2 regions of the Plantibacter sp. RU18 genome follow, and region 1 is predicted to be linked to the other one. Evidence: riboswitches for the same ligand, from Rfam matches in the RefSeq annotation. Region 1 holds a riboswitch; the other holds the start of a gene.
What was found. A riboswitch is a leader RNA that binds a small molecule or an ion and turns the genes downstream of it on or off. The one in region 1 is predicted to bind thiamine pyrophosphate.

Region 1 (14,243 bases):
TCGAGCACCGAGTACTCCGCGTACGGCCCGACCCACAACCCTTGGGACCTCGATCGCATCCCCGGTGGCTCGGGTGGTGGCTCCGCAGCAGCGGTCGCGGCCTTCGAAGCCCCGATCGCGCTCGGGAGCGACACTGGCGGCTCGATCCGCCAGCCAGCGCACGTGACCGGCACCGTCGGCGTCAAGCCGACGTACGGTGCGGTCAGCCGCTACGGCGCGATCGCGTTGGCATCCTCGCTCGACCAGGTCGGACCTGTCAGCCGCACGGTCCTCGACGCAGGGCTCCTGCACGACGTCATCGCCGGCCACGACGCCCTCGACTCCACCTCGCTCCGCGACACGTGGCCGTCCATGGCTGCCGCAGCGCGCGAGGGTGCTCGTGGCGACGCTCTGCGCGGGCTCCGTGTCGGCGTCGTCAAGGAGCTCAACGGGGAGGGCTTCCAGTCCGGCGTCCGCAGCCGCTTCCAGGAGGCTCTCGACGTCCTCGCGGCGAACGGTGCTGAGATCGTCGAGGTCTCCGCCCCCAACTTCGAGTACGCCGTCGCGGCGTACTACCTGATCCTCCCGGCCGAAGCATCGTCGAACCTCGCGAAGTTCGACTCGGTCCGGTTCGGCATGCGCGTCACCCCCGAGGGCGGCGGTACGGTCGAGCAGGTCACGTCGGCCACCCGCGAGGCAGGATTCGGCCCAGAGGTCAAGCGTCGCATCATCCTCGGCACCTACGCGCTGAGCGCCGGCTACTACGATGCCTACTACGGCAGCGCCCAGAAGGTGCGCACCCTCATCCAGCGCGACTTCGCGGCCGCGTTCGCCGAGGTCGACGTCCTCGTGAGCCCGAGCGCCCCGACCACGGCGTTCAAGCTGGGCGAGCGCATCGACGACCCGCTTGCGATGTACCTCAACGACGTCACCACCATCCCGGCGAACCTCGCCGGGGTCCCAGGCATCAGCGTGCCGATCGGGCTCGCCCCCGAGGACGGCCTGCCCGTCGGCATCCAGTTCATGGCGCCAGCACGAGAGGATGCCAGGCTCTACCGGGTCGGCGCCGCTCTGGAGGCGCTGCTCGAATCGACGTGGGGACACACCCTCATCTCGCAGGCACCCGCTCTCGGAGGTCGGTAACCCATGGCCAAGGACAAACTCCTCTCCTACGAAGAGGCCCTCGAACTGTACGAGCCGGTACTCGGCTTCGAGGTGCACGTCGAGCTGAACACCAAGACGAAGATGTTCTCCTCTGCGCCCAACGGCTTCGGCGACGCACCGAACACGAACATCTCGCCCGTCTGCCTCGGACTGCCAGGCTCGTTGCCGGTCGTCAACGAGCAGGCAGTCCGCTACTCGATCAGCCTCGGGCTCGCGCTCGGCTGTTCGATCGCGCCGTCGAGCCGATTCGCCCGGAAGAACTACTTCTACCCCGACCTCGCGAAGAACTACCAGATTTCGCAGTTCGACGAACCGATCGCCTTCGAGGGATCAGTCGACGTCGAGCTCGCCGACGGCACCATCGTGACCGTGCCCATCGAGCGCGCGCACATGGAGGAGGACGCCGGCAAGCTCACGCACATCGGTGGTTCCACGGGCCGCATCCAGGGCGCCGAGTATTCGCTCGTCGACTACAACCGTGCCGGTGTCCCGCTCGTCGAGATCGTCACCAAGCCGATCTACGGCACCGAGCACCGCGCTCCCGAGATCGCGAAGGCCTACGTCTCCGCCATTCGCGACATCGTCGTGGCGCTCGGCATCTCCGACGCGAAGATGGAGCGGGGCAACCTGCGCTGCGATGCCAACATCTCGCTGCGGCCTCGCGGACAGGAGAAGCTCGGCACACGCACCGAGACGAAGAACGTGAACTCGCTGCGCTCGGTCGAGCGCGCGGTCCGCTACGAGATCCAGCGTCAGGCTGCGATCCTCAAGGACGGCGGCTCGATCACGCAGGAGACCCGTCACTGGCACGAGGACACCGGAGCGACCTCTGCCGGTCGGCCGAAGAGCGATGCCGACGACTACCGGTACTTCCCCGAGCCCGACCTCCTTCCGGTCGTCCCGTCGCTCGAACTCATCGAGGAGCTGCGTGCAGCGCTTCCCGAGCAGCCTGCTGTCCGTCGTCGCCGTCTGAAGGCGGAGTGGGGCTTCACCGATCTGGAGTTCCAAGACGTCCTGAACGGCGGCCTCCTCACGGAGCTGACCCAGACGGTCGCCGCCGGGGCCTCTCCTGCCGCGGCCCGGAAGTGGTGGACGGGTGAGATCTCCCGCATCGCCAACCAACGCGAGGTGGAGGCGACGACGTTGGTGTCGCCTGAGCACGTGGCCGCACTGGCAGCGCTCGTCGAGGACGGAACGCTCAACGACAAGCTCGCGCGTCAGGTGCTCGAGGGAGTCATCGACGGTGAGGGCGCGCCGCAGGACGTCATCGACGCCCGCGGTCTCGCGCTCGTGTCGGACGACGGCCCGCTCATCGCCGCGATCGATGAAGCGCTCGCAGCCCAGCCCGACGTCCTCGCGAAGATCCGCGACGGCAAGGTCCAGGCCGCCGGCGCAGTCATCGGCGCCGTGATGAAGGCGATGCGCGGACAAGCGGACGCCGCGCGCGTGCGCGAGCTCGTCCTGGAGCGCGCAGCCCAGTAGATCCTGCCGAACCGTCTCGGGCCCGGCACGACAGTCCTCGACTGCCGTGCCGGGCCCGCCGCCGTCCGCCGGAACACCCCTGGTGCCTCGCGGAGGACGGGCATACACTTCGGCCATGCTGGTCGAGGGAACCATCCGCTGGCAGGTCACGGAGGATGCTCCGCTCGTCCTGATGCTGGCGCTCGCCTTCCGCCGGATGGCCGGTCTCGGCGAGCACTGCGTGAGCCAGCTGCCGACCGTCGAGCCCGCGCCCGGTGCTGTCGACGTCAGTGGCCTCGACCTCGCTGCGCTCGCGACGCAGTTCGACGGATGGTGGGCCGGGATCGCCCGGCGTGACACGCGCCCGTTCGTCGCCGAGGTCCGTCCGCCGCACTTCGAGGCGTTCGATCGAGCGCTGGAGTTGCAGGAACTCGCCTACCGGGCATTCGACGAGGCGAATCGATGGGCCGCGGAGCGCGTGGCCGAATACGAGCGCGCGCTGGCGGCTCGCGCTCCGAGCCGACTCACCGACGTCTACGAGCTCATCCGCGAGCGTCAGTTCGAGCTGCGGCGACAGTCCAGCTCGTTCCGTCTGGACCTCGAGGTGCTGCCGATCGCGCAAGCCGGCGCGTGGGTGGTCGCGCCGGACACGATCGTCGTCAGTGAGTCACTCCGCGATGATCGGGACGCGTTCCGCGAGTGGCTGCGTCCGCTCATCCACGGTCTGGTGTGACCGGCGCCGCTGGCGGAGCCATCGCACGACGTGTCGGTGTGAGCAGGATCACGGCGAGGATCGATCCCGCGGCTCCGAGCGCAGCCATGGTCGCGGTGAGCTGGTGGGAGATCTCTGCGAACGGCATCGCGAACGCGCTGGCCAGTGCGATCCACACGGCGAGACCGGGCGGGCGGTTCGCGGGATCGAGGGTGAGCCGGCGCGGATGCTCGAACCGGCCGAACAGTGCCCCGACACCGGCGAGCAGGATACCGACCACCAGCAGGATGACCGGCCTGGTCCACCACCAGGCGGCTGTCATCGGCTCAGCGAACGGGATGCCGACGAGGAGCTGGCAACCGGCGACCAGGATGATCATCGGCACATGCCACAGGTACACCGTCATCAGCCGTGAGCCGATGACGAACACGGTGACCCGCGGGATACGTGAACGCATGACTGCGGTGAGCAGAGGGTGCACCAGCGTCAGCAGGGCGAGCTGGCCGATGCCGAGGACGACGAGGGGGAGTGTCGGCGGATTCAGGTTGCCGAGCATGCTCGTCGAGTAGGGGAGCGACGACGTGAGTGGGACGAGCGCGCAGATCGAGGCGGCTGCGACGACGATCAGGACGGGCCGGGGGATCGTCCGGAGACGACCATCTGCCATGAAGAACCCGAACTGCTGGAGCAGCGGCCAGACGAAGAGGAGGTTGACGAGTCCGATGCCCTCGAGTCCGGACGTGTACCGGGCGAGGTCGACCACGACGACACCGGTGAGCAGTACGACGCACGTCAGGATGGGCCGGCGTCCGTGGCAGCGGGCGAGCACCGGTGCGACCGCTTGACACAGCAGATAGGCGGCAAGGAACCAGAGCGGTGACCCGACGCCGGCGGCGACGGCGTTGACGATCGAGGGGTCGACGCCCAGAGTCTGTGCGAGCCACAACGCTGCCGCAAGGAACATGAGGACGGGGACCGTCGGGAGCGCCAGCCGGAAGACGCGCGAGCGGAGGAAGTCGGCCGCCCCTCCGCCGCGCCGGACCGTGCTGCGCCACCCCGTGATCGTGGCGAATCCGCCCACGATGAAGAACAGCGGCATGATCTGTCCGAACCACGTGCCGACGTCGAACCAGGATTGTTGCTCGAGGGCGCGGGAGATGCCGATCGTGCCGTCAGGGTCCACCGCGACGGCGACCATCAGGAGGTGGATGATGACGACGGTGACCACGCAGGCGACCCTGACGAGGTCGAGGGCGAGGTCACGCCCGGCCAGATCGACGGTGGTCGTGGTCGATTCGTCGCGGGGTGCAGTGCTCATCGTCGGCCAGCCTAGCGCCGCTGGGCCCCGCATCGGGGCACACCGCGTGCTCATGTCGGGGGCGGCTGCGACAATGGAACCATGAGTCGGCAGGATGGAGCGTCGCGCCGTGTGTCGGCGCACGATGCCGACGACAGCGGCACCCCGATCCTGCACGTCGACATGGACGCGTTCTTCGTCTCGGTCGAGCTCCTCGAACGTCCGGAGCTCCGGGGACTGCCGATCATCGTGGGCAACAAGGAGGGACGATCGGTCGTCACCTCGGCGAGTTATGAGGCCCGACGCTACGGGGTCCGCGCCGCCATGCCGGTCTCCCAAGCCATGCGGCTCTGCCCGAGCGCCGTCGTCCTTCCACCCCATCACGAGCGGTATCGCGAATACTCGGACCGGGTGATGGAGGTGTTCGAGTCCGTCACACCGCTCGTCGAGCCGCTGAGCATCGATGAGGCGTTCCTCGACGTCTCGGGAGCCGTGCGCCTGCTCGGGCGCCCGAGCGCGATCGCGGCCCTGGTGAAGGAGCGGGTACTCGAAGCGACCGGCCTGCCGTGCTCGGTGGGCGTCGCCTCGACGAAGTACGTCGCCAAGCTCGCCTCGGGCATGTCGAAGCCCGACGGCCTCCTGGTCGTTCCTGCCGCCGACACGCTGACGTTCCTGCACCCTCTGCCGGTCGGGGCGCTCTGGGGTGTCGGCGGCCGGACGGAGGAGCAACTCGTCAACCGCGGTATCCGGACCATCGGACAACTGGCGTCGACGCCCCTGCACATGCTGCAGCGCGCGGTGGGGGAGGCATCGGGCCGACGGCTGCTCGAACTCGCGAACGGCGTCGACCCCCGCGGCATCGAGCTGGCGCGGCGTGAGAAGAGCATCAGTCACGAGATGACCTTCGCGGTCGATGTGTCCGAGCCCGCCGTCGTGAAACGGGAGCTGCTCAACCTGGCGGGGCTCGTTGCGATCAGACTCCGGAAGGGCGGATTCGCGGGCCGGACGGTCAGTATCCGCGTCCGGTACGCCGATTTCTCCGTCGTCACCCGCTCACGGACGCTCGGCGAAGCGACGAACGTCGGCAGGCGCGTGTACGACGAGGCGGTGACGCTGTTCGACGATCTCGATCGCGGAGGTCGTCTGGTGCGGCTGATCGGCGTCAAGGTCGACCAGCTCGTGCCGGCTGATGAGGCGGGTGCCGGGCTCTGGGATCCGGACGAGGAGTGGCGGGAGGCGGAGCAGACGATCGACCGGGTTGCGAGCCGCTTCGGCGACCTCGCCATCGCTCCGGCCTCATTGCTCGGCAAGCCGCGGCGCCGAGGACTGGGCAGCCGCGGCGACTCCCAGGCAGCTGAGAGCCCGGATCAACCCCTTGGGCCGGTGGATCCGCAGCGGTAGCGTTGCACCATGACGAATCTCGTGGAGAAGTTGGCAGAACAGGCGAAGGGGCTCGGCGTCGCCGCGGCCTACGGGGAGCAGCAGGACGTGGACGGCACGAAGCTCGTGCCCGTCGCCCTCACGTACTACGGCTTCGGCGGTGGCTCGGAGGGCGATGGCGAGGACGCCCCGAGCGGAGGCGGCGGAGGCGGCGTCTCCATTCCCGTCGGGGCATACATCAAGACGAACGAGGGTCTGCGGTTCGACCCGAACCTCATCTCCCTCGTGGCCGTGGCTATCCCGTTCATCTGGGTCAGCGGCAAGGCTCTCGCAGGGATCATCAAAGCCCTGAAGAAGTAGCGCACGTCGGCGCGATGCCAGACCCTGCCGTGCACCCGCGCACGGCAGGGTCTAGACTCGTGCCATCACGGGAGTCCGGTGAACCGGGCTGAGAGGAAGGTATCCACCTTCGACCGTCGAACCTGATCTGGATCATGCCAGCGCAGGGAGACCATTTCTCGCTATCCCGTGCTCTTTTCCGTCTACAGGAAGGGCACGTATCGTGTCAGCATCGACCGCATTTCCCCCCATCGAACGCGCAGCGGCGCGCACGCTGCGTTGGAGGGTCGTCGACATCGTCGTGGTCGCCGTCCTCGGCGTCGCGACCGGCCTGATCTTCTGGGCCTGGAACACACTCGGTTCGCTCTGGTACGCCGGGGCGAGTGCCGTCACCCCCGGATTCGGTGGAATCGCTGTCGGCATCTGGCTGCTCGGCGGCGTCCTCGGAGGCCTCATCATCCGGAAGCCCGGCGCAGCTCTGCTCGTCGAGACGATCGGTGCGATCGTGTCGGCGCTCATCGGCAATGTGTGGGGCATCGGAACCGTGTATTCGGGACTCGCGCAGGGCCTCGGCGCCGAGCTCGTCTTCGCGTTGTTCGCGTACAAGCGTTTCGGCCTGATCCCGGCGATCCTCGCGGGCGCGGGCGCGGGCGCCGGCGCCTGGATCTTGGAACTGTTCACCTCCGGCAACCTCGAGAAGGGGACCGAGTTCAACGCGATCTACCTCGGTTCGCTCCTCGTCTCCGGCGCGGTGCTCGCAGGAGTCGTCGGATGGGCACTCGTGAAGGCGCTCGCGTCCACCGGTGCGCTCAGCCGCTTCGCCTCCGGGCGGGACGCACGACGAGAGGTCTGACCATGGTGTCCGTCGCTCCGACGGGTCCTGCTCGGGTCGTCGTGGATGATTGGGGCTGGCGGCATGCCGGTCGCAAGGCCTGGGCCGTGCACGACCTCGACCTCGTGATCGAGCCTGGGGAGCGCGTCCTCCTCCTCGGTGCGTCCGGGGCTGGCAAATCGACCCTCATCCACGCCTTGGCAGGCGTGTTGGGGGGTGCCGACGAGGGGGAGTCCCATGGCTCGCTGCTCGTCGACGGTGCCAGGCCGGAGCAGGCTCGCGGTCGCATCGGTCTCGTCCTGCAGGATCCGGACTCACAGGTGATTTTGTCGAAGGTCGGCGACGATGTCGCGTTCGGCTGCGAGAATCTCGGCGTGCCGCGAGACGAGATCTGGCGTCGGGTCGGCGCGGCGCTGGATGCCGTGGGTCTCGATCTGCCGCTGCACCACCCGACCTCGGCACTGTCGGGTGGACAGAAGCAACGGCTCGCGCTCGCGGGTGTGCTCGCGATGCAGCCGTCGCTCCTGCTGCTCGACGAACCCACCGCGAACCTCGATCCCGAGGGTGTCGTCGAGGTGCGCGACGCGGTCGCCCGGTTGACGGCGGACGACTCGTCGACACTCATCGTGATCGAGCACCGCGTGGAGGTCTGGCGCGATCTCATGACCCGGGTGATCGTCCTGGACGCAGACGGTGGGGTGCTCGCCGACGGGCCGCCCGACCGCGTGCTCGACGATGTCGGGGAACGGCTGGCTGCCGCAGGCGTCTGGGTGCCGGGCATCCCACTGGGGCTGCCCGCCCGTGTGGCGCCGCCGGTTCACGAACTCGCCCTCACGACGGAGGCGCTGACGATCGGCAGGCACCGTGCGCACCCGGTTCAGCAGGGACTCGGCATCGGGGTTCCATCGGGCTCCGCGACCGTCATCGTCGGTCCGAACGGTGCCGGCAAGTCCACCCTCGCCCTGACGCTGGCAGGCCTGCTGCCAGAGCTTGCGGGTCGTGTGGCGGCATCGCCGACGCTCGCCGGCTCGCTCGGTGCTCGCCCCATCCGTTGGCGGTCGACCGAGCTGCTCACGCGCATCGGCACGGTCTTCCAGGATCCCGAGCATCAATTCGTCGCATCGACCGCCCGTGCCGAGCTCGCCGTCGCGCTGCAAGCACTGCGCTGGTCGCGCGGCGCGATCGACGAGCGTGTCTCGGAGATCCTGGAAGCCCTCGGGCTCGGCGCACTCGCGGAGGCGAACCCGTTCAGCCTGTCCGGCGGGCAGAAGCGCCGCCTCTCGGTCGCGACCGTCCTGGCCGCCCGCCCGGCCGTGCTCGTCCTGGACGAGCCGACGTTCGGCCAGGACAGGCGGACGTGGCTCTCCCTCGTCGGGCTGCTGCGCGACGAACTCGAACGCGGTGCGACGATCGTCTCGGTGACGCACGATGCCGGAGTGATCGAGTATCTGGGTGACCACCGGATCGTGCTCGAACGGTCCGCCGAGGCGGTGCAGGCAGCATGACGACCTTCGCCCCTCCGACGGTTTCGTCGACCATGCCGGAGCGTGCCCCGCTGGATCGCGTGAACCCGGTCACGAAGGTGCTCGCAGTCCTCATCCTTTCGATCCCGTTGCTGCTCACGATCGACTGGGTCAGCGCCAGCGTCGCGGTGCTGCTCGAAGCCGCGCTGTTCCCGCTCTCCGGGCTCCGACTGCTGCCATTTCTGAAGCGAGCGCTGCCGGTCCTGGTGTTCGCACCGATCGGCGGGCTCAGCATGCTGCTCTACGCCAAGCCGGGTGGCACCGAGTACTGGTCGTTCGGATTCATGCGGATCACCGAGAACTCCATCGAACTCGCGGTCGCCGTCACGATCCGCGTGCTGGCGCTCGGCCTGCCGACGATCTTGCTGTTCGCCCGGGTCGATCCGACTGATCTCGCCGATGGTCTCTCCCAGATCGCCAGACTGCCATCGCGCTTCGTCCTCGGGATCCTGGCCGGCGCCCGGATGCTGGGGTTGTTCATCGAGGACTGGCGGAGCATGGCGCTCGCCCGCCGTGCCCGAGGGCTCGGTGATCGAGGCGTCGTCCGCCGGTTCGCGTCGATGGCGTTCGTCCTCCTCGTGTTCGCGATCCGCCGGGGGAGCAAGCTCGCGACGGCGATGGAGGCGCGCGGGTTCGGAGCACCCATCCCGCGGACGTGGGCGAGACCGTCCCGGCTGGGGTGGATCGATGCAGTGGCCGTCTTCTCCACCATCACCATCATGGCCATCGCCCTCGCCGCGGCCGTCTTCGCCGGTACGTTCCGGTTCGTCGGACAATGACGATCCCACCGCCCGTGCTCCTCATCGACGGTCGATCCGGTACGGGCAAGACCACGCTCGCCGCCGCTGTGGCTTCGGCGATGACGGCGAGCACGGTCATCCACATGGACGACCTGTACCCCGGGTGGGAGGGGCTGGACGAGGGCGCCCGCGTCCTCGTCGAGTGGATCCTGAAGCCGTTCGTCGAGCGTCGGACTGGGGAGTGGCGTCGATGGGACTGGGAGCGTTCCGAGCGTGCTGAGAGTCACATCGTGCCGTGCGACCGTCCCATCATCGTCGAGGGTTGTGGGGCGTCGTCGATCGCGTCGAGGTTCCGCGCGGACCACGCGCTCTGGATGGATGCACCCGCCGATCAGCGCGAGCAGCGGCTGCTCGGACGCGGCGACGGGGTGGAGTGGCTGCCGGGTTGGACCGTGCAGGAAGATGCGTTCTTGCTCCGTGAACAGCCTCGTCTCGGTGCGGACCTGATCGTCGACGCCTCCGGCCGGCCGGACGACGTCGCGACGCGGGTCTTGCAGTCCCTCGAACGCGGTGCCGACTCCGGTCACTGGTCGCCCTGGTTGGCTCGACGCTCCGCCCCCTGAGGACCGTGTCGAAGGTTTGGTCCCTGAGCTTGTCGAAGGGCATCTCGACAGGCTCGATGACCGGGCGGGCGGGTCCGCGAGACGCGTGTTGGTGCCCCCGGCAGGATTCGAACCTGCGACCAAGAGATTAGAAGGCTCCTGCTCTATCCCCTGAGCTACGGAGGCGGGCGTCGTCCACGATACCGCAGGGGGTCAGGCGCCGGCGCCGATCAGGCCGAGGACACCGAACACGAGCGACAGGGCTGCGAGCACGAGCGCGATGCTGATGAGGATCACGTGCACCCGCAGGAACGTCGTCGGGCGTCCCTGGTCGTCACGGGCGCGCGGGTCGGTGATGATGCGCTTGAGGAAGCGCGGCCAGACGACGACGTTGTAGACACCGTTGATGAGCAGGAGGACGGAGACGGTGATGATCACTTCAGCAGTCTACGGAATCCGGCGTGTCGGCCGTGCTCGCTAGAATCGACCCATGAGCGCAGCTGGGGACCGTCTGGTCTGGATCGATTGTGAAATGACCGGACTCGAGTTGGAGGTCGACGAACTCGTCGAGATCGCGGTCGTGATCACCGATTTCGACCTGAACATCCTGGATCCCGGATACTCCGTGGTGATCAAACCCGACCAGTCGGCGCTCGACAACATGGGTGAGTTCGTCACGAACATGCACACGACCTCGGGCCTCATCGAGGAGATCCCGAACGGTGTGAGCGTCGCCGACGCCGAGTTCCAGGTCATCGAGTACATCCAGCGCTTCGTGCCGGACGAGTCGAAGGCCCCACTCGCCGGCAACACGATCGGCACCGACCGCTCGTTCATCGCGCGCTACATGCCGCGGCTCGACGCCCACCTGCACTACCGCAACGTCGACGTCTCGTCGATCAAGGAACTGGCTCGGCGCTGGTACCCGCGCGTGTACTTCAACGCACCGTCGAAGGACGGCGGGCACCGAGCCCTCGCTGACATCCTCGAATCGATCCGGGAGCTCGCGTACTACCGTGGGGCGCTCTTCGTCGACCTCCCGGGCCCGTCCTCGGATGACGCGAAGCAGGTTTCGGAAGCGGTCGTGTCACGGTACGCCCCAAACATGTAATAGACTCGTCCAGTCGCTTGTGACGCGGTCTCCGCAGAACAGGTTGCATGGTGGGTATAGCTCAGTTGGCAGAGCGCCTGGTTGTGGTCCAGGAGGTCGCGGGTTCAAGCCCCGTTACTCACCCCAAGTCGTACAGAAGCCGGAGAAACCCTCCGGCTTCTGTCGTATCCGGGGGGGGGGGGTCGCATGCTGGAGCTGGACACGGAGGCGTTCGAGGCTCTGGTCGTCGACGAGCTCGACCTCCTGCCGGATGAGATGATCGACGGCCTCGAGAACGTCGTGTTCGTCGTCGAGGATCGCCCGGAGAACGGCACACTCGACACGCTCGGGCTCTACGACGGTGTGGCGCTGACCGAACGCGACCGCTATGGCTTCGGCGAGATGCCCGATCGGATCATCGTCTACCGCGAACCGCACCTCCAGGCGTGCGAGACGCTGGAGGAGCTCACCGACGAGATACACACGACGTTGGTCCACGAGATCGGTCACTACTACGGCATCGACGACGACCGCCTCCATGAACTCGGATGGGCCTGAACAGCGACCGATCTTGATGGCCGAGCGTGTTTCCAGTGTGTTGCGAATGACGCCTGGCGCGGTTCCGCAGGCGGGTCAGCGAGTAGCCTGGTGATATGCGCGAGACCCAGGCCCGCATCATTGCGGAACTCCATGTCAGTCCAACCATCGACCCCGCGGCCGAGATCCGCTCGCGGATCGACTTCCTGAAGTCCTACCTGCGTGCGACGCACTCGAGCGGCCTCGTCCTCGGAATCAGTGGCGGACAGGACTCGTCCCTGGCCGGACGCGTGTGCCAGTTGGCGGTGGAGGAGGTGCGCGCGGAGGGCGGAGTGGCACGTTTCGTGGCAGTCCGCCTGCCCTACGCCGTCCAGCACGATGAGGACGACGCCCAACTCGCGCTGGGGTTCATCCGACCCGACGATTCGGTCGTATTCAACATCCAGCGCGCGGTCGACGGGTTCGAGGCCGAGTACGCGGATGCGACCGGCGCGCCCCTCAGCGATTTCGTCAAGGGCAACGCGAAGGCACGAGCCCGGATGGTCGCGCAGTACGCGATCGCGGGGGAGCAGGGTCTCCTCGTCGTCGGTACCGACCATGCCGCGGAGGCGGTCACCGGCTTCTTCACGAAGTTCGGAGACGGTGGCGCCGATGTGCTCCCGCTCAGCGGCTTGACGAAGCGGCAGGGACGTTCGCTCCTCGAAGCGCTCGACGCCCCGGAGCGTTTGTATCTGAAGGCTCCGACCGCAGACCTGCTGGACGGCAACCCCGGCCAGACCGATGAGGCGAACCTCGGACTGACCTACCAGCAGATCGACGACTTCCTCGAAGGGCGGGACATCGACGAGGCTGCGGCGGAGACGATCGAGGCACGCTACCTCGCGACGGAGCACAAACGGCAGGTACCGGTGAGCAAGTTCGACACCTGGTGGCAGTGATCATCTCCTGATGAGAAAGGCGGCCCGATCGAATGATCGGGCCGCCTTTCTCCTGTTCAGCCAGGGACGGACTGACACTGCTCAGCTCACGGTCGACTGCTTCCGCTCCGCTTCGAGGAGTGCTACGTCGTCGATGATGCGCTGCGTGGTGCTGGTGTCGATGGAGCCGCCGGTCGAGCGGCTGATGTCGCCCGGCTTGGACGCGGTGGCGCCGACAGCCGGGGTCACGCCGTTCGCATACTGTTCGTGGTGCTGTTTTGCGACCCAGGTCTCCTGCTCGGCGATCAGCTTCTGCTCGGAGCCGGTCGATTCGGCCCGCCATGCACGGAGATCGCTCTCGAAGTTCTTTCGTGCGCGTGCGGGCTTGCGCGTCCACTCGATCAAGCGGTCGCGGAATTCCTCCACCACCGGGTCGAGTTCGTAGCCGAAGGTCGCCGAGTTGCGCTTCATCTCGTGCAGCTGGTGATTCGCCCAGTCTGCTGCGAATGAGGCGCCCTTGATCGGGCTGAGGCGCACGAGCGTATCGGCCTGTGCGACCGCACGGTCGCTCAGCACCTGCTCCTGCGGCGTCAGAGAGTTCCAGACGCTGGCTTCCGTGGCCGAGTCGATGAGGGCGACGATCGCAGCGTTCTTCTGCTCCCGATCGCGCTGGTCCACGATGCTTCGAAGTGCGCGGCGGCTGGCACCGGCAGCGACGAGTGAGGACACCACGACGGCCACGATGAACAGGGCCGCAGCGAACAGCACTGGGCGGACCTCTGATGAGGTCAGCCATTCTACGAAATCATTCCACCACTGCATGCGCGGCAGACTACCCCTCGTTCGGGCGTGAACAGGGGCGACGCTCCGCGTCCAACCGGATCGTGATCGCGGTGGGAGGTGTCATCAGCGGAAGGCGTCGATGGCGACGGCGAGATCGGAGAACCGTCCGAGCGGGGCATAGCCGACCACCGACGGACGGAACCGGTTCGCCCGGTACTCGGGACGGCCGTCGTCGCCGACTGCCTCGATGTTCCCGAGGACGCGGCCGTCGGCGGCCGTGACGCGCCAGTAGCCGGGGCGGATGCTGAGTGCGTTCGGCATGGGTTCCTCTGCTTCGGTCTGGTGCGGTCGGGCGTGTCATCCACGGTACGGGCGACCACCGACAGCGCCGTTCGCGGGGTGTGAGCCTGCTCCACAGGTCATCCACGAGCGGGGACCGTCAACTGCCTGCGGCGATCGACCCGACCGGCGCGACGCACCTTCGAAACTGGAGCGGCACCCGGGGTGGCGAACGGCACGGACCCACCCCGGGCAGCACGACACCACTGAGAGAAGGAGCCCCATGAACGACCAGATCACCGTCCGCGGACACGTCGCGACGGATCCGAAGCATCACCGCACCACCTCCGGCCTCGACATCACCAGCTTCCGGCTCGCGTCGCAGCAACGCCGATACGACGCGAAGCAGGGCGCCTGGGTCGCCCAGGACACCAACTGGTACACCGTGAGCGCATTCCGCGGGCTGGCCACCGCAGCGACCGAATCGCTGGTCAAGGGTCAACGTGTCGTGGTGGTCGGCCGCCTGCGTATCCGGGACTGGGAATCGGGCGAGCGCCGCGGCACCTCCATCGACATCGAGGCCGACGGCATCGGGTCCGAGATCGACT
Region 2 (14,243 bases), 2.1 Mb from region 1:
GGGCCCGCTCGACGGTGTCGGCGTGCGTCTCATCGACTGGAACGGCCGTGTCGTCGCGAGCACGACGACGGCGGGCGGCGGCGCCTACGCCTTCCCCGGCTACTTCGCCACAGCGGGGTACACGGTGCAGGTCGTGCCGCCCGCTGGCAAGATCGCGGTCGGTCCGCAGCGCGAGGCAGCCGACTTGACGGACGCCGACGCGACCGCGGACTTCGTTGTCCGGGACATCGTCCCGGTCGCGGTCTCCGGAACGGCCCTCGACGATGGCGGACTGCCCATCGCCGGCGCGACCGTCACGATCGACGGCGTCGGGACCGTCGTCACCGACATCGATGGTTTCTACCTGTTCGACACCGTGCCGGTCGGCGCACACACCGCGGTCATCACCCCACCGGCCGGGTACACCGTGCAGACGACGCCGGCTGAGTTCACCGTGCCGGTCGACAGCGAGGATCCCATCACCGATCAGGACTTCGTCCTCGTCGCCGATCCGAGCCTCGGCGGCATCGTCACGGCAGGCGGTACGGGTGTCGCCGGTGTCACGGTGACGCTCGACGGACCGGACGGCCCGCTGTCCGCGGTCACCGGCGCGGACGGCCGCTACACGTTCCCGCTGTTGCCAGCCGGTCCGTACGTCGTGAGCATCACGGCGCCTGACGGCTACGTGGTCAGCGGAGCGGCGAGCCGTGACGAGACGCTGCCCGCCACCGGGCTCGACGCCGTCGACTTCGCCCTCGCGCCCCTCGGCGCGCTCGTCGGCGATGTGCTCACCGACACCGGCGCTCCGGTTCCCGGTGCGACGATCACGGTCCAGACGCCGGACGGCCCCGTCGTCTTGACCACCGAGGCCGACGGTTCCTACGGCCTCGGCGACCTCCCGCCGGGCGAGTACCCGGTGACGTTGACGGTCCCCGACGGCTACTCGGTTCCTGACAGCGGCGTGACGACAGGTACCGCGACCATCGGAGACTCCGGAGCAGTGGAGACCGTGCCCAGCTTCGTGCTCGTCGCCGACGCTGTGCTCGGCAGCCTCGACGGCGCCGTGACCACGGACTCTGGCGACCCGGTCCCCGGTGTCACCGTCACCGTCGACACCCCGGATGGACCGGTCGGACTCGTCACGGACGCCGACGGCGGATACACCCTCGAGGACCTGCCGCCCGGCGAGTACGACGTGACCGTGACCGTCCCGGGCGGCTACACCCTTCCCGGTGGAACCGACGGCGGCGATCCGACGGTGACCGTCGAGATCGGCGAGGATGGGGCTCCGGTCACCGTGCCGACGTTCATCCTCATCCCCGACGCGGCCGTGCCGAGCCCGAGCCCGTCGGTGACGCCGACCGGTGACCCTGCGGTCCCCGGGAGCTCGGGTCGCCTGCCGTCCACCGGCGCGAACACGATGCCCTGGCTGATCGTCGCCGGTGCACTCTTCGTCATCGGAGCCGGATCGGTGACCACAGCGGCGATCCTGCGTCGCCGCCGCCGGAACAGTGAAGCCGACAGCTCGGTGGAATAGTCGATCCGATCCACGCAGGGGAGGAGGAGCGCGCGTCGTCCGTAGACTTGGGCGGAGCGCGCTCCGGCCAGGGGCGCGCGTTGCACTGTTGAACGGGGATCCGTGGACATCATCGGCTGGGTGAACGACGCTGCCGCAGCGCTGCCCGACCCGCTCGTGTGGCTGCTCGGGTTCCTCTTCGCCTTCGTGGAGTCCGGACTCGGACTCGGGTTCTTCGTGCCGGGCGAGACGATCGTGCTGCTGCTGTCCGCGATGCTCGACACCGTCCCGGCGGCGATCGTCATGCTCCTCGTCGTCGCGATCGGTGGGTCGATGGGCGATCATGTCGGCTACCTCATCGGTCGTCGGTACGGCGCGCGGCTTCGCGACACGACGCTCATCAAGCGGCTCGGCGTCGACAACTGGGACCGCGCGGTCCAGGCCCTCGAGCGCCGCGGCGCCATGGCCGTCTTCCTGACCCGCCTCGTGCCCGTCATCCGCACGCTCACCCCGGCGTCGGCCGGCGTCGGCCGGCGTCGCCCGGGTGCCGTACCGTTCCTTGCTCGCGGCGTCGCTGCTCGGCGCCCTCACCTGGTCGGCGGTCTACGTCGGTGTCGGCCTCCTCGTCCGCTCCTCCCTCGACGCCGTGCAGCAGTACCTGGGCGCAGCCGGCTGGTTCCTGCTGTTCGCCCTCGCCGTCGTGGTCGTGATCGTCGCCGTCGTGCGCGCTCGTCGAGGGAAGGCGATCCCGGGTGATGAGGCGATCATCCCGGTGACCCTGCACGACAAGACCCCGCTCGCCCGTCTGCGGACCCAGCTGTTCGCCGACGACGACTGGAAGAACCTCCCGAACGCGATCACCGCCGCGCGCATCGTGCTGCTGCCCGTCTTCGCGGTCCTGGTCATCACCCGGTCGTACTGGGCGGCACTCATCGTCGGGGCCGTCGTGTTCCTCAGCGACGTGGCGGACGGCGCGATCGCGCGTCGGATGGGCACGGTCTCGGCGCTCGGTACCTGGCTCGACGGTGTCGCCGACCGCCTCACGGTCGTCGTGGTCGCGGCATCCTTCGCCGTCGGCCAGATCATCCCGTGGCAGATCTTCGTCGTCATGATCGTGCCCGACCTGCTCCTCGCGTTCATCGCGATCGTCGCCTTCAAGGGCACTCCCGAGGTGCCGGTGAGCATCGCCGGCAAGATCCGTACCGTGCTGCTGTTCGGCGGCTTCTTCCTCCTCCTGGCGGGCCTCGCGGTCGGCGGTGGCGACTCGACCTCCGCCCTGTACAAGGTGTTCGGAGGCATCGGCTTCGCCGCGATCCTGCTCGGGCTCGTGGGCCACTACGTCGCGGCGACGCAGTATGCGCGACGCATGCTCGTCACCTGGCAGCGACAGGGCGTGGCCGTCGAGCGCTGAGTGCGCTGGAGCGCGCCGGCGCCGATGCGCACGGTGACGCCCCAGCCGGAGTCGTTTAGGCTCGGACCATGCCTGCCGACTATCCCGATCTCGTCATCTTCGACTGCGACGGAACGCTCGTCGACACGGAACGCATCTCCGTCCGGGTGAACCTGCAACTCCTCAACGAGGTCGGCGGCGACTACACCGAGGCCGAGGTGCGCGAGCTGTTCGTCGGTGCGTCGCTCGAGACCTACGCGACGCTCGTCGAGGCACGGCTCGGGAAGCCGCTCGAGGCCGACTGGATCGAACGGTGGAGCACGATGTTCCGCAACATCTGCGAGCGCGAGCTGGAACCGGTGGACGGCGTCTTCGACGCGCTCGACGGCATCGGTGCCACGGGCGTGCCCCTGTGCGTCGCCTCGAACGGCATGCGACACGACGTCGTGCGCAACCTCGGGCAGATCGGGATCCACGACCGCTTCGACGGGCGGATCTTCAGCGCGACGGATGTCGCCGTCGGCAAGCCCGCTCCGGACCTCTTCCTCCATGCGGCCGCCGACTTCGGCATCGCACCCGACCGCTGCGCCGTGGTCGAGGACAGCGTGACCGGGGTGTTGGCCGCTCGCGCCGCAGGCATGGTCGTCTACGCCTACGCGGGGGGAATGACACCGGCGGAACGGCTCGTGGGGACGGACACCCACGTCTTCCACGACATGCGCGATCTGCCTGCGCTCATCAGCGACACCTGGGCGGCTGCTGCCGTCCGCTAGGGCGTGTTACTCAAGCGGATCTGGGTGCCTGTGCGCGACCCTTCCGCGGGTCACGGGGGCTCAGCAGAATCACAAGAAGTTCGGGGCGGAGCCGCCTGATCATGCGATCGGCCAGCACCCGGCAGCAGCGCTCTGGCAGGGCGAAGCGCCGATCGAGAAGCCCGCGCACAGAAGTGCCGCCTCCCCGCGGGGAAGGCGGCACTCGTGGGCGGTTCGTTCGGTCAGGGCCTCGAGCCGCGGATCGCGGATCGCAACAGTACGGCAGCGCTCACGGCCGAAACGAGTAGAGCAGCAATCAGAAAAAGCCAGGGTGCTTGGGATTGCTGCGCACCCGGATTGGCGTCTGCCTGCACGCCGCTGAGGTACAGCCACACGCAGGATGCCACCACACCCACGGCGCCAACACAGAGAGTAACTATCAGTACGAGTGTGCTGCGATTCACGCCGATCTTCTCACTTTCAGTTGCATCCATTCGCGACGCTGTCCGCGTAGCTGTTCCGTGTCACCCAGGTGTCGAGGTTGTAGGTCTCTTTGAGGAACGCGAACTGGTGGTGGCAAATGTACTGCCACTCCATCTGCACACTCTGATTGCCCACGCGACCTTCGACTTCGGGCCAACCTCCGACGCCGGCGAGGTAGGCCCCGCCGAACGCCCGTCCGCCGGCGGTCGGGATGACGGAGAGCGTCAACCCGCGGGGGTCTCGCTTCTCCCAGTAGACGCCCTGAACCATCTGAACGCCGAGGTAGGGATCGGCAATCACGGGGTAGGGGGTGGAGGCGTCATGCTCCACGACCTGGATGAGGCTGCTTCCTTCGACCTCAAAGTGCGTGGCAACCTCGCCGCCGTTCGCATCCTTGGCCCAGGCCGGTGCAACGCCGCCAAGGAATGCGTCATTGGCATCTAGCAAGATCGCTGCACCATTTTCAAGCGGCTCAATCCGCCCACCTTCGGGCAGGACGAAATCATAGTTGTATGCGACGGGCGCGGACTTGTTCTCGATGACTGCGGTGATCTGAACGGCACCATCCGATTTGACGATAGGTACGGTGTGCGATCCGTTCCCGTTGTCGTATGCGGAGAGCCCGTCACCGATTTCCGTTGCTGCGCTGGCTTCGTCGGGGAATGGCAACTGCACGGAGATCTCGCCCCCGATGGATGCGTCCAGACGAAGCAGATCGGCCGATCTGGCGGGCACCTCGATCTCAACCCCATTCACAACCGAGCTGTCAGCGACCTTGTTCTGGGGCGCTCTGTCGGCGAGAGGTTTCTCGAGTGAAGCCGTCGAATCTGAAGTCGCGTCACTGATGGCCTGAAGGATGTTGGTGGTCTCTTGGGGCTCCGCGGCGCTTGCGGCTGCAGGGGCGGAGCAGGCGATCAACGCAAGGATTCCCCCGGTGGCGACCGATCGTGTCATCAGATTCATTTTGACCTCATTCAGCTAATGATGACATAATGTTTTAGTGCAACATATACAGTATCTTTATTGTGAGAGGATGCGATAGTCGTCACAATGGGGGACATGCCATGTGCTCGAAGGCTTGGTCTGAGGACGCGATGGACTGCTTTAAGTAGGCGTCGGCTGGGTCTATGTCTCGGCAACTCTCCGCTGCGCTCGGGTCCTGCTCATGCGCTGGCGGTTCATCTGCAGGTTTCAGCTCGGCGCGTACGAACGTGGCGAAGCGGTTGTCGTCGCGTCGGGTGGGTCGTGGTTCGGGGCCGTCCCAGTTCGCTGCCGCGATCCCATTCGAGCAGCCGGGGATGCTGAGGCACGGAACCTAAGCAGCTCCACTCCAACGCGGGAGGTCCTCTTCACGTCTCAACGACTACAGCGAGTCGTCACAACTCAACCAACGTCCCTGGGCAGTACAGCTAGCGGTCCCTCAGGGACGAACGGTGGGCCCGGTGTCCGAGGACGCCGGGCCCGCTGCCACGCTCCAGCCGTGGCCCGTGCTACTCGTAACGCAGTGACTCCACCGGGTCGGCCTTCGCGGCACGTGCCGCGGGGAGGGTTCCGGCCAGGAAAGCGATCACCATCACCACCAGGATGATCACGGCGATCGACGCCGGGTCGAAGGCGATGAGGTTCAGCCCGGGCAGGTCGGCCAGGAGCGAACCGGACAGCGCGGCGCTGATCGCCGTCCCTGCGAGGATCGCGATGCCCGCACCGATCGCGCTCCCGAGGAAGCCGATGAACGTGGCCTCGAAGCTGAACAGGGTGAACACCCGGCCGCTGCTCATGCCGATGGCCTTCATGAGCCCGATCTCCCGGGTGCGTTCCTGGACGCTCATGAGCAGGGTGTTGACGATCCCGAGGCCCGCCGCGAGCAGGGCGATGATGGCGAAGGCGTTCAGCACGAGCACGATGCCGTCGATCACGGTCGTGAAGGTGCCGAGCGTGTCGGCGACGGTGGTGCCGGTGTAGCCAGCGGCAGTGAGATGGTCCTTCAGGGCGGTGATGTCCGCGTCGGTCGCGTCCGGACTGAACCAGACCGTGGCCTGGGCGTAGCGGTCCGCCTGATCGGTCGGTACCCCGATGTTCTGCGTCGTGAACAGCTCGTCGGTCAGCGCGCTGTTCGGCAGCACGCTCGCGCTGGCGCCGCCCACGAGCGTCTCCTCGGCGACCCCCGTCACCGTCGCCTCGATGGTGTGCTGGGTGCGGGTGGCGTCGGTGATGGCGAGGTCGACGGTCGAACCGACTGCGTCGTCGTCACTGAACCCGAGCGGCTCCACGAGCGATTGCGGGAGGACGAGCTGCAGGGCGTCCGAACCGTCGTCGGTCTCAGTGCCAGCCGTGAGCTTCACGGTCTGGTCAGCGATGAGGCTGCCGACGCTCGTTACGTACTTCGTGCCTGAGCCGGCCTCGATGTAGTCGGCTGAGATCGTCTTCGCGGCCTGCACGTCGAGGACGCCGTCGACCCCGCGGAGCGTGCCGAGGTCGTTCGGGGAGAGCGCGACGACCGTCGATCCGGGAGGGGCCCCGGGCTGAGACCGGCGGAGATGCTGTCGGGGTTGTACTCGGCGGGGCCGGAACCCGGAGTGCCGAACGCCGTCTGGCCACCATCGGCCTTCGTCACCGTCATCGTGTCGGAGCCGCCGACCGCGCCGACGGTGTCGTCGATGTACGCGTTGATGCCGGTGCCGAGACCGTTCGTCAGGGTGAGGGTGAATGCACCGACGAAGATCGCGAGGATGGTGAGGACCGTCCGCGTCTTGGATCGGAAGGTGTTGGAGAGCGCCGTTGTGACGAGGTCCATGGTCTTCATGCGGCTGCCCTCGTGGTGTCCTCGACCAGCAGGCCGTCTCGGATGATGATGCGTCGGTCGCAGCGGGCTGCGAGTTCCTCGTCGTGGGTGACGACGATCAGTGTGATGCCGTTCTCGCGGTTCAAGGCGAAGAGGATGTCCTCGACGACCGCCCCGGTTGCGGTGTCGAGGTTGCCGGTGGGCTCGTCGGCGAAGATCACCCGGGGGTTGTTCACGAGCGCGCGGGCGATCACCGAGCGCTGCTTCTGGCCGCCCGACAGGTTCACAGCCTTGTTCCTGGCCTTGTCTGCCAGTTCGAGCTGTTCGAGCACGGCCATGCCGCGGCGCTTACGCTCGGACCGCCCGACACCCGCGATCTTCAGCGGAAGGATCACGTTGTCGAGCACCGAGGTGTTCGCGGTGAGGAAGAGAGGCGCTCAGCGTCATCCGGAGCGCGGCCCGTTCGGTGTTGGGGGGAGATCGGCTCGCTCCTCGAGGTCCTGCGGACCGCGGAGCAGGGCGAGGGCGCCGTCCGTGCCCCGCAGTCGGGACTCGACGGATTGGACGCGCTGATCGAGCAGTTCTCGACGACCGGCCTCAGTGTGCAGCTCCGCACCGAGGGCGAGCTGGCGTCGCTGCCGGGCGCGGTCGACCTTGTCGCCTACCGCGTGATCCAGGAGGCTTTCACCAACGCGCACAAGCACGGGGTCGAGGGCCGAGCCCACGTCCTCATCACGGCCGACGACGCCCGGTTGTCGATCATCGTGTCCAATCCGGTCGCGGAGCCCCTGCGCGGGTCGTCCACTGCTCCGAGCGGCGGGTACGGACTGCTCGGGCTACGGGAGCGCGTCGCCTCCGTCCGCGGGAGCGTGACGGCCGGTCGCACCCCCGGCGGCTACCGCCTCGCCGCGGACATCCCACTCGGACCGGAGACCTCCTCAAGACCTCAGTACTCATCGTCGATGACCAACGACTCATCCGACAGGCCGTCGGTGGGATCCTCTCCGGCGCCCCGGACGTCGAGGTCGTCGGCGAGGCGGTGGACGGCCGCGAGGCGGTCGCACTGGCGGCCCGGCTCCGCCCGGATGTCGTCGTCATGGACACCCGCATGCCCGAGCTCGACGGCATTGCGGCAACGGCGGAGATCTGCCAGGACCCGGCACTCGCCGAGACGCGGGTGCTCATCCTCACCGCCTTCGAGGAGGACGAGTACCTGGTCGGGGCGCTGCGGGCGGGCGCGAGCGGCTTCATCGTCAAGGGTGCAGAGCCCGAGGAGATCGTCGCGGCCGTGCGGGCCGTGCACGCAGGCGATGCCCTGCTCTCGCCCGCCGCCATCCGCCGCCTCATCGTGAAGTACGTGCTGCCGCCGACGGCTCCGGCCACGGCCACGGTGTGGTCGGCCGAGGAGTTCGCGCAGCTGACCGAACGCGAACGCCAGGTGCTGCTGCTCATCGTCCGTGGGCGTTCCACTGGCGAGATCGCGAGCGACCTGACGATCTCCCCGCACACCGCGAAGACCCACGTGAATCGGGTCATGACGAAGCTGCATGCGCACGACCGCGTCCAACTCGTCATCCGCGCCTACGAAAGCGGCCTCCTCACGCCGGGGGTGCACGAGGCGTAGGGCGGGCCCGGTCTTCGGTGTCCGGGCTCAGTCGCCGAAGTCGTCCGTGTAGCCGAGGCGGGGCGCCGGCCGGCAGCGGCGGCCGTCGTCGCCTGACTGCCGATCAGCTTCGGCTGCGGAGCTCGGGGAAGCCGGCCTCGTCGTCGGGGATCGGCGGGGCGATCGCCGGCCCGGCATTGGCGCCCGCAGCGGGTTGCGGCGTCTGACCGGCATACGTGCCGTCCGCCTGCTGAGCCGGTGCCTGTTGCGTGGGGAACTGCGTGCCGGACGCTGGTGTGGACGGTGGGGCCGCATCCTGCTCCTCGGCGAGGCGCTGCGTGCGCTCGCCGCCGCGCTTGACCGCGCGGCCGAACTGCTGCGGACCGGTCGTCGCGAGGCGCCTCCACGGGAGCGTGCCCTCGATCTCGATCTGCAGCGAGAAGCTCAGCAGGGTGCGGATGACCACGATGATCGCGAGCACGGCCGCGTCGGTCAGTGACGGGGTGGACGTCACCGTCTTGACGAGGTCGGCGGCGACGAGGATCTCCAGGCCGAGCAGGATCACCGAACCGATCGTCTCGCGCAGCATGCGGAACGCGCGCTCTCCGTCGCGCGTGCGCCACAGCAGCTGGGCCGACAGCACGATGGCGATGATGAAGCCGACGACCATCGCGCCGACGCCGGCGACCTCGAAGACGGTGGTGACGAGCTCGAAGAAATCCATCCCTCCATCATCCTCGCCTGCGCGCTGGACGGGAAGCCGGGCCGAACCGCTATGGTGGTGGCGAGTGACACGGGGTGCCTGATCGCGAGACGATCCGGCTGAGAACACACCCGTCGAACCTGATCTAGTTCGTACTAGCGAAGGGATGTCGCGAATGAGCATTCGCACACCGCAGCAGTCTGCCCACCCGTCCACCGGCGCCTGTGTCGACGACCTCGTCGAGCTGTCGGCCGAGCTCCTCGACCAGCTCCGTGCACGCACGCCGCTCGTGCAGTCGATCACCAACGCGGTGGTGACGAACTTCACCGCGAACGTCCTGCTCGCGGTCGGCGGTGCCCCGGCGATGACCGACATCCCGACCGAGGCTGGGCCGTTCGCGCGCATCGCCTCCGGGCTCCTGGTGAACCTCGGGACGCCGCAGACCGAACAACGGATCGCCATGCTGGAAGCGGCAGCGGCTGCGAACGAGGCCGGGACACCGTGGGTACTCGACCCCGTCGCGGTGGGCTTCCTGCCGGTCCGCACCGCGCTCGCAGCCGAGCTCCTCGCCCTGCGACCGACGATCGTGCGTGGGAACGCGAGCGAGATCATCGCGCTGGCGGGCCTCGGAGCAGGGGGCCGCGGCGTCGACAGCACTGACTCGGTGGACAGCGCGATCGATGCCGCCACCACCATCGCCCGGTCCTCCGGCGCGATCGTGGCGGTGTCGGGCCCGACCGACGTCATCACCGACGGAGAGCGCACCGTCCGATGCTCCAACGGGCACGCGTGGCTCACGCTCGTCACCGGTGGCGGATGCGCACTCGGCGCAGTGTTCGCCGCGTTCGCCTCGCTCGACGAGGATCGGCTGCTGACGACCGTCGCTGCGACGACCGTCTACACGATCGCCGCGCAGCAGGCCGCCGCGGCGACGCAGGGCCCCGGTACGTTCGCTCCGGCGTTCCTCGACCGCCTCCACCTCATCGCGGCGAGCGACGTACGCGAGCTGGCGGTGATCGCGTGAGCGCCACCGTCGACTCGCCCGTCGACGCAGCGCGCTCGCATGCCGCCCTCGTCCGACGCGGGCTCGCGACGTACCTCGTCACCGACGCGGCGCTGAGCGGCGACCGCGGGGTCCTCGACGTCGTGCGTCGTGCGGTCGACGGCGGTGTCACCGCGGTGCAACTCCGCGAGAAGACCGCGACCGCTCGTGAGCTGTTCGAGCTGACCATGCGCGTGGCGGACGTCGTCGCCGGCCGGGCGCTGCTGCTCGTCGACGACCGCGTCGACGTGTTCCTCGCAGCGCGCACCGCTGGCGCGGTCGTCCATGGTGTCCACGTCGGTCAGAGCGATCTCCCGGTCGACGCCGTCCGTCGGATCGTCGGGTCGGCGGCCGTCATCGGTTTGACCGCGAACACCCGCGCGCACCTCGGGGCCGTCGCGCAGCTTCCGGTCGGGACGGTCGACTACCTCGGTGTCGGCGTCATCCGGCCGACGAGCACGAAGCCCGATCACCCGGAGCCACTCGGCTTCGACGGGTTCGCGGACATCGTCGCGGCCACCCCGCTGCCGTGCGTCGCGATCGGCGGTGTGTCCCTCGCCGACACCGCCGCGCTTCGAACTGCCGGTGCAGCGGGACTCGCCGTCGTCTCGGCCATCTGCTCGGCGGACGATCCGGCTGCGGCTTCGAGGGCGTTCAGAGCCGCGTGGACGGAGGCATCGGCATGAGCACGACGACACCGATCCTGGCACCGATCACCGCTGCCGACACGCAGCGTCCGATCACGCCGCGCACGGTTCCTCGCGTGCTCAGCATCGCCGGAACGGACCCGACGGGCGGTGCCGGGATCCAGGCCGACCTCAAGAGCATCGCGGCCAACGGCGGGTACGGCATGGCCGTGGTGACCGCGCTCGTCGCGCAGAACACCCATGGCGTCCGCAGCGTGCACGTCCCACCGATCGCCTTCCTCCGCGAGCAGCTCGACGCGGTGTCCGATGACGTCGTGATCGACGCGGTCAAGATCGGCATGCTGGGCGATGCGACGATCATCGAGGCCGTGCGCTCGTGGCTGGAGGAGACGCCCACCGGGCCGGTCGTCCTCGACCCGGTGATGGTCGCGACGAGTGGCGACCGGCTGCTGCAGAGCGACGCGGAGGCCGCCATGCGCGCCCTGCTCCCGTTCGTGGACCTCGTCACCCCGAACCTCCCCGAACTCGCCGTCCTCGCCGGTGAACCGGTCGCCGCCTCCTGGGCCCAAGCCCTCGTCCAGGCGCAGGCGGTGTCGGCGAGGTGCGGCACGACCGTGCTCGTGAAGGGTGGTCACCTCACCGATTCGACGTTCCGGAACGAGCACGAACCCCGGTCCGTGAGCCCGTCGAAGGGTGTCCCGGATGCGCTCGTCGACGCCGCGGGGCGGCTCGGCGACGGCAGGACCGTCGTCGAGTTCACCGGCCCTCGCATCGCCACACTGAACACGCACGGCACCGGGTGCTCCCTCTCGAGCGCGATGGCGACACTCGTCGCACAGTCGGGTTCCTGGGCCGAAGCGCTGGAGACGGCGAAGGCGTGGCTGACGTCGAGCCTTGAACACGCCGATGCGCTCGAGGTCGGCTCCGGGAACGGGCCGATCAACCACTTCGCAGCGCTGTGGACGGCGGCGGGGATCGGCACATCGGAGTCGACCGTCGCTGCGCGGGGGAGCGCGATCACCGCATCGTGGTGGGACGACATCGTCGAGGTCCGTGAGCGGATCGATCGCCTGCCGTTCGTGCAGTCGCTTGCTGACGAGTCACTGGACCCCGCGCGGTTCGCCTGGTACCTGCGGCAGGACGCGATCTATCTGCGCGCCTACGCGAGGGTGCTCGCGCGTGCCAGCGCCCTCGCGCCCGAACCCGAGGAGCAGGTGTTCTGGGCGAAGGGCGCCGTCGGCTCGATCGAGGCGGAGATGGAGCTGCACCGCAGCTGGTCGAGTGCGTATGCCGTCGACGGAATGGACGATGACGCCTCGTCCACCACCACGGCGTACCTCGACCACCTGCACGCGTCGACCGTCGACGGCGACTACGGCACCGTCGTCGCTGCTCTGCTCCCGTGCTACTGGATCTACCAGGATCTCGGCGAGCGTCTGGTCGGCTCGTCGCACGAGGGCCATCCGTACGCGGCGTGGCTCGACACCTATGCCGACCCGTCCTTCGCGGTCGCGTGCGACCGGGCCGTCGAGATCGTCGGCCGTGCGGCTGCGCGGGCGGACGCGGGCGGGGTACAGCGCATGCGGCGGGCCTTCCTCGCCTCCGCGGCGCACGAGGAGGCCTTCTTCGCCGAGCCGCTACGATGATGGCTGGTTCGGCCACAGCGGTCGAGCATCACGACGAGAGGCCCCCATGCTGACGAGCAACGAGTACTTCGACGGCAACGTGAAGTCGATCGGCTTCGCCACGAACGAGCCGGGTGCCGAGTCCGCGAGCGTCGGCGTGATGGCACCGGGGGAGTACACGTTCGGCACGGGCAAGGCCGAGGAGATGACGGTCGTATCGGGCAAGCTGCGCGTCCTGCTCCCGGGCACGACTGCGTGGCAGGACTTCGGCCCGGGCGCGCAGTTCAGCGTCCCCGGCAGCAGCAGTTTCCAGCTCGAGGTCGAAGTCGCCACCGCGTACCTCTGCCGCTACCTCGACGCGTAGGCCGCTTGCGCCTACTCCGTCACCTCGAGGGTGAACACGACCGTCGTGTCGTCGGAGTCGTTCGTCAGCGTCACCTCGGTGGTGCCGACCGCGAGCGGCTGCACGCCTGGGTTGAACGTCGCGCCACCGCGGGTGCCTCCGGCGACGAACTCCGCGATCGACGGATCGGTGATCTTCGCCGTCCAGGCCTTCGGGTCGACGGCGACGAGGTCGACGACGTTCCCGAGGCCGACGCTCACCGTCCGTCCGTCCTGGTCGGCGAGTTGCACGATCACGGGAGCGATCACGCCTGCGTCGCTCGCTGAGCTCCGCCCGGAGGGAGTGCCGCTGGTGCAGGCGCTTGTGCCGAGGACCGCTCCGAGGATCGCGATGACGGTCAGTGCTCGGGTGACGGTGCGCATGGCGGTCCTCTCTCGACGTGGCATCACCCTATCGCCGAGGGCTCCCGTCGTCAGGCCTGGCGCGCCAGCGCTGGGGTACTGGCGACCTGAGCGTCGACGGACAGCCTGCCGTCCTGCATGACGAGCACCTGGTCCATGCGGTCGAGGTGGGCGCGGTCGTGGGTGACGAGCAGGGTCGCCGCGCCGGACGTCTCCGTCAGCTCGAGGATGAGGTCGATGATCGCGGAGCCGCGTTCGTGGTCGAGCGCGCTCGTCGGTTCGTCCACGACAAGTGCCTGCGGCTCGTTCATGAGCGCGCGGGCGATGTTGACGCGCTGCCGTTGACCTCCGGACAGCTGGTGCGGTCGCTTGTCGCCCTGGTCTGCGAGCCCGACCGCTGCCAGCAGCATCCGCGCCCGGTCCTTCGTCGTAGCGCGACTCCCGCGCGAGACACGTCCGCCGAGCTCGTGCAGCGCGCACAGCTGCTCGACGGCCGTCAGCGAGGGGAGGAGGTTCGCCTGCTGGAAGACGATGCCGAGCCTCGTGCGCCGGAAGTCCGTCGACGCTCGGCGATCGAGCAAGGCCACGTCGACGCCGGCCACCTCCACCCAGCCGCTGTCGGGCCGGATGAGCCCGGCGGCCACCGCGAGGACGCTGGACTTGCCGGAACCCGATGGACCGGTGAGAGCGGCGACCGTGCCCGCCGGAACCGCGAGACTCGCATGGTCGACTGCGGTGACGCGGCTGTCGCCGTCGGGGAAGGTGAGGGTGACGTCGGTGAGGGTGATCATGCGGTGCCTCCGGTGGTGTGGGCGGGTTGTGCGACGGTGGTGCGGTGGGGTCCGGCAGAGCATGCGGCGCTCACCGGTTGCCACCGAGCGCAGTGAGCGGGTCGGCCGACAGGATGGAACGGAGTGCGAACGCCGCCCCGACGAGTCCGAGCAGGATCATGACGATGCCAGGCAGGACCGTCGTCA

Region 2: linked by a shared signal. The riboswitch ahead of thiM (hydroxyethylthiazole kinase) and the one ahead of ABMA10_RS13160 (ECF transporter S component) in region 1 are both predicted to bind thiamine pyrophosphate.

The regions. Positions count from the first base shown of each region.
Region 1 covers NZ_CP159618.1:2,730,277-2,744,519, reverse strand. Annotated here, with positions in the region: gene gatA (Asp-tRNA(Asn)/Glu-tRNA(Gln) amidotransferase subunit GatA) at 1-1,122, shown strand, start outside; gene gatB (Asp-tRNA(Asn)/Glu-tRNA(Gln) amidotransferase subunit GatB) at 1,126-2,625, shown strand; gene ABMA10_RS13180 (hypothetical protein) at 2,741-3,337, shown strand; gene ABMA10_RS13175 (acyltransferase family protein) at 3,318-4,634, opposite strand; gene dinB (DNA polymerase IV) at 4,716-6,014, shown strand; gene ABMA10_RS13165 (hypothetical protein) at 6,024-6,353, shown strand; TPP riboswitch at 6,411-6,519, shown strand; gene ABMA10_RS13160 (ECF transporter S component) at 6,556-7,185, shown strand; gene ABMA10_RS13155 (ABC transporter ATP-binding protein) at 7,188-8,669, shown strand; gene ABMA10_RS13150 (energy-coupling factor transporter transmembrane component T family protein) at 8,666-9,466, shown strand; gene ABMA10_RS13145 (hypothetical protein) at 9,463-10,050, shown strand; tRNA gene ABMA10_RS13140 (tRNA-Arg) at 10,140-10,215, opposite strand; gene ABMA10_RS13135 (SCO4848 family membrane protein) at 10,243-10,467, opposite strand; gene orn (oligoribonuclease) at 10,520-11,140, shown strand; tRNA gene ABMA10_RS13125 (tRNA-His) at 11,191-11,266, shown strand; gene ABMA10_RS13120 (metallopeptidase family protein) at 11,327-11,677, shown strand; gene nadE (ammonia-dependent NAD(+) synthetase) at 11,773-12,594, shown strand; gene ABMA10_RS13110 (hypothetical protein) at 12,676-13,395, opposite strand; gene ABMA10_RS13105 (hypothetical protein) at 13,480-13,677, opposite strand; gene ABMA10_RS13100 (single-stranded DNA-binding protein) at 13,919-14,243, shown strand, end outside.
Region 2 covers NZ_CP159618.1:664,166-678,408, forward strand. Annotated here, with positions in the region: gene ABMA10_RS03095 (carboxypeptidase regulatory-like domain-containing protein) at 1-1,516, shown strand, start outside; gene ABMA10_RS03100 (DedA family protein) at 1,619-2,251, shown strand; gene ABMA10_RS03105 (CDP-alcohol phosphatidyltransferase family protein) at 2,142-2,906, shown strand; gene ABMA10_RS03110 (HAD family hydrolase) at 2,975-3,658, shown strand; gene ABMA10_RS03115 (DUF2599 domain-containing protein) at 4,118-5,083, opposite strand; gene ABMA10_RS03120 (ABC transporter permease) at 5,611-6,558, opposite strand; gene ABMA10_RS03125 (ABC transporter permease) at 6,495-6,923, opposite strand; partial or broken gene ABMA10_RS03130 (ABC transporter ATP-binding protein) at 6,920-7,330, opposite strand; gene ABMA10_RS03135 (hypothetical protein) at 7,346-7,606, opposite strand; gene ABMA10_RS03140 (response regulator transcription factor) at 7,858-8,526, shown strand; gene ABMA10_RS03145 (DUF1622 domain-containing protein) at 8,630-9,229, opposite strand; TPP riboswitch at 9,290-9,392, shown strand; gene thiM (hydroxyethylthiazole kinase) at 9,384-10,232, shown strand; gene thiE (thiamine phosphate synthase) at 10,229-10,936, shown strand; gene ABMA10_RS03160 (bifunctional hydroxymethylpyrimidine kinase/phosphomethylpyrimidine kinase) at 10,933-12,543, shown strand; gene ABMA10_RS03165 (pyrimidine/purine nucleoside phosphorylase) at 12,590-12,886, shown strand; gene ABMA10_RS03170 (hypothetical protein) at 12,898-13,287, opposite strand; gene ABMA10_RS03175 (ABC transporter ATP-binding protein) at 13,338-14,057, opposite strand; gene ABMA10_RS03180 (FtsX-like permease family protein) at 14,128-14,243, opposite strand, start outside.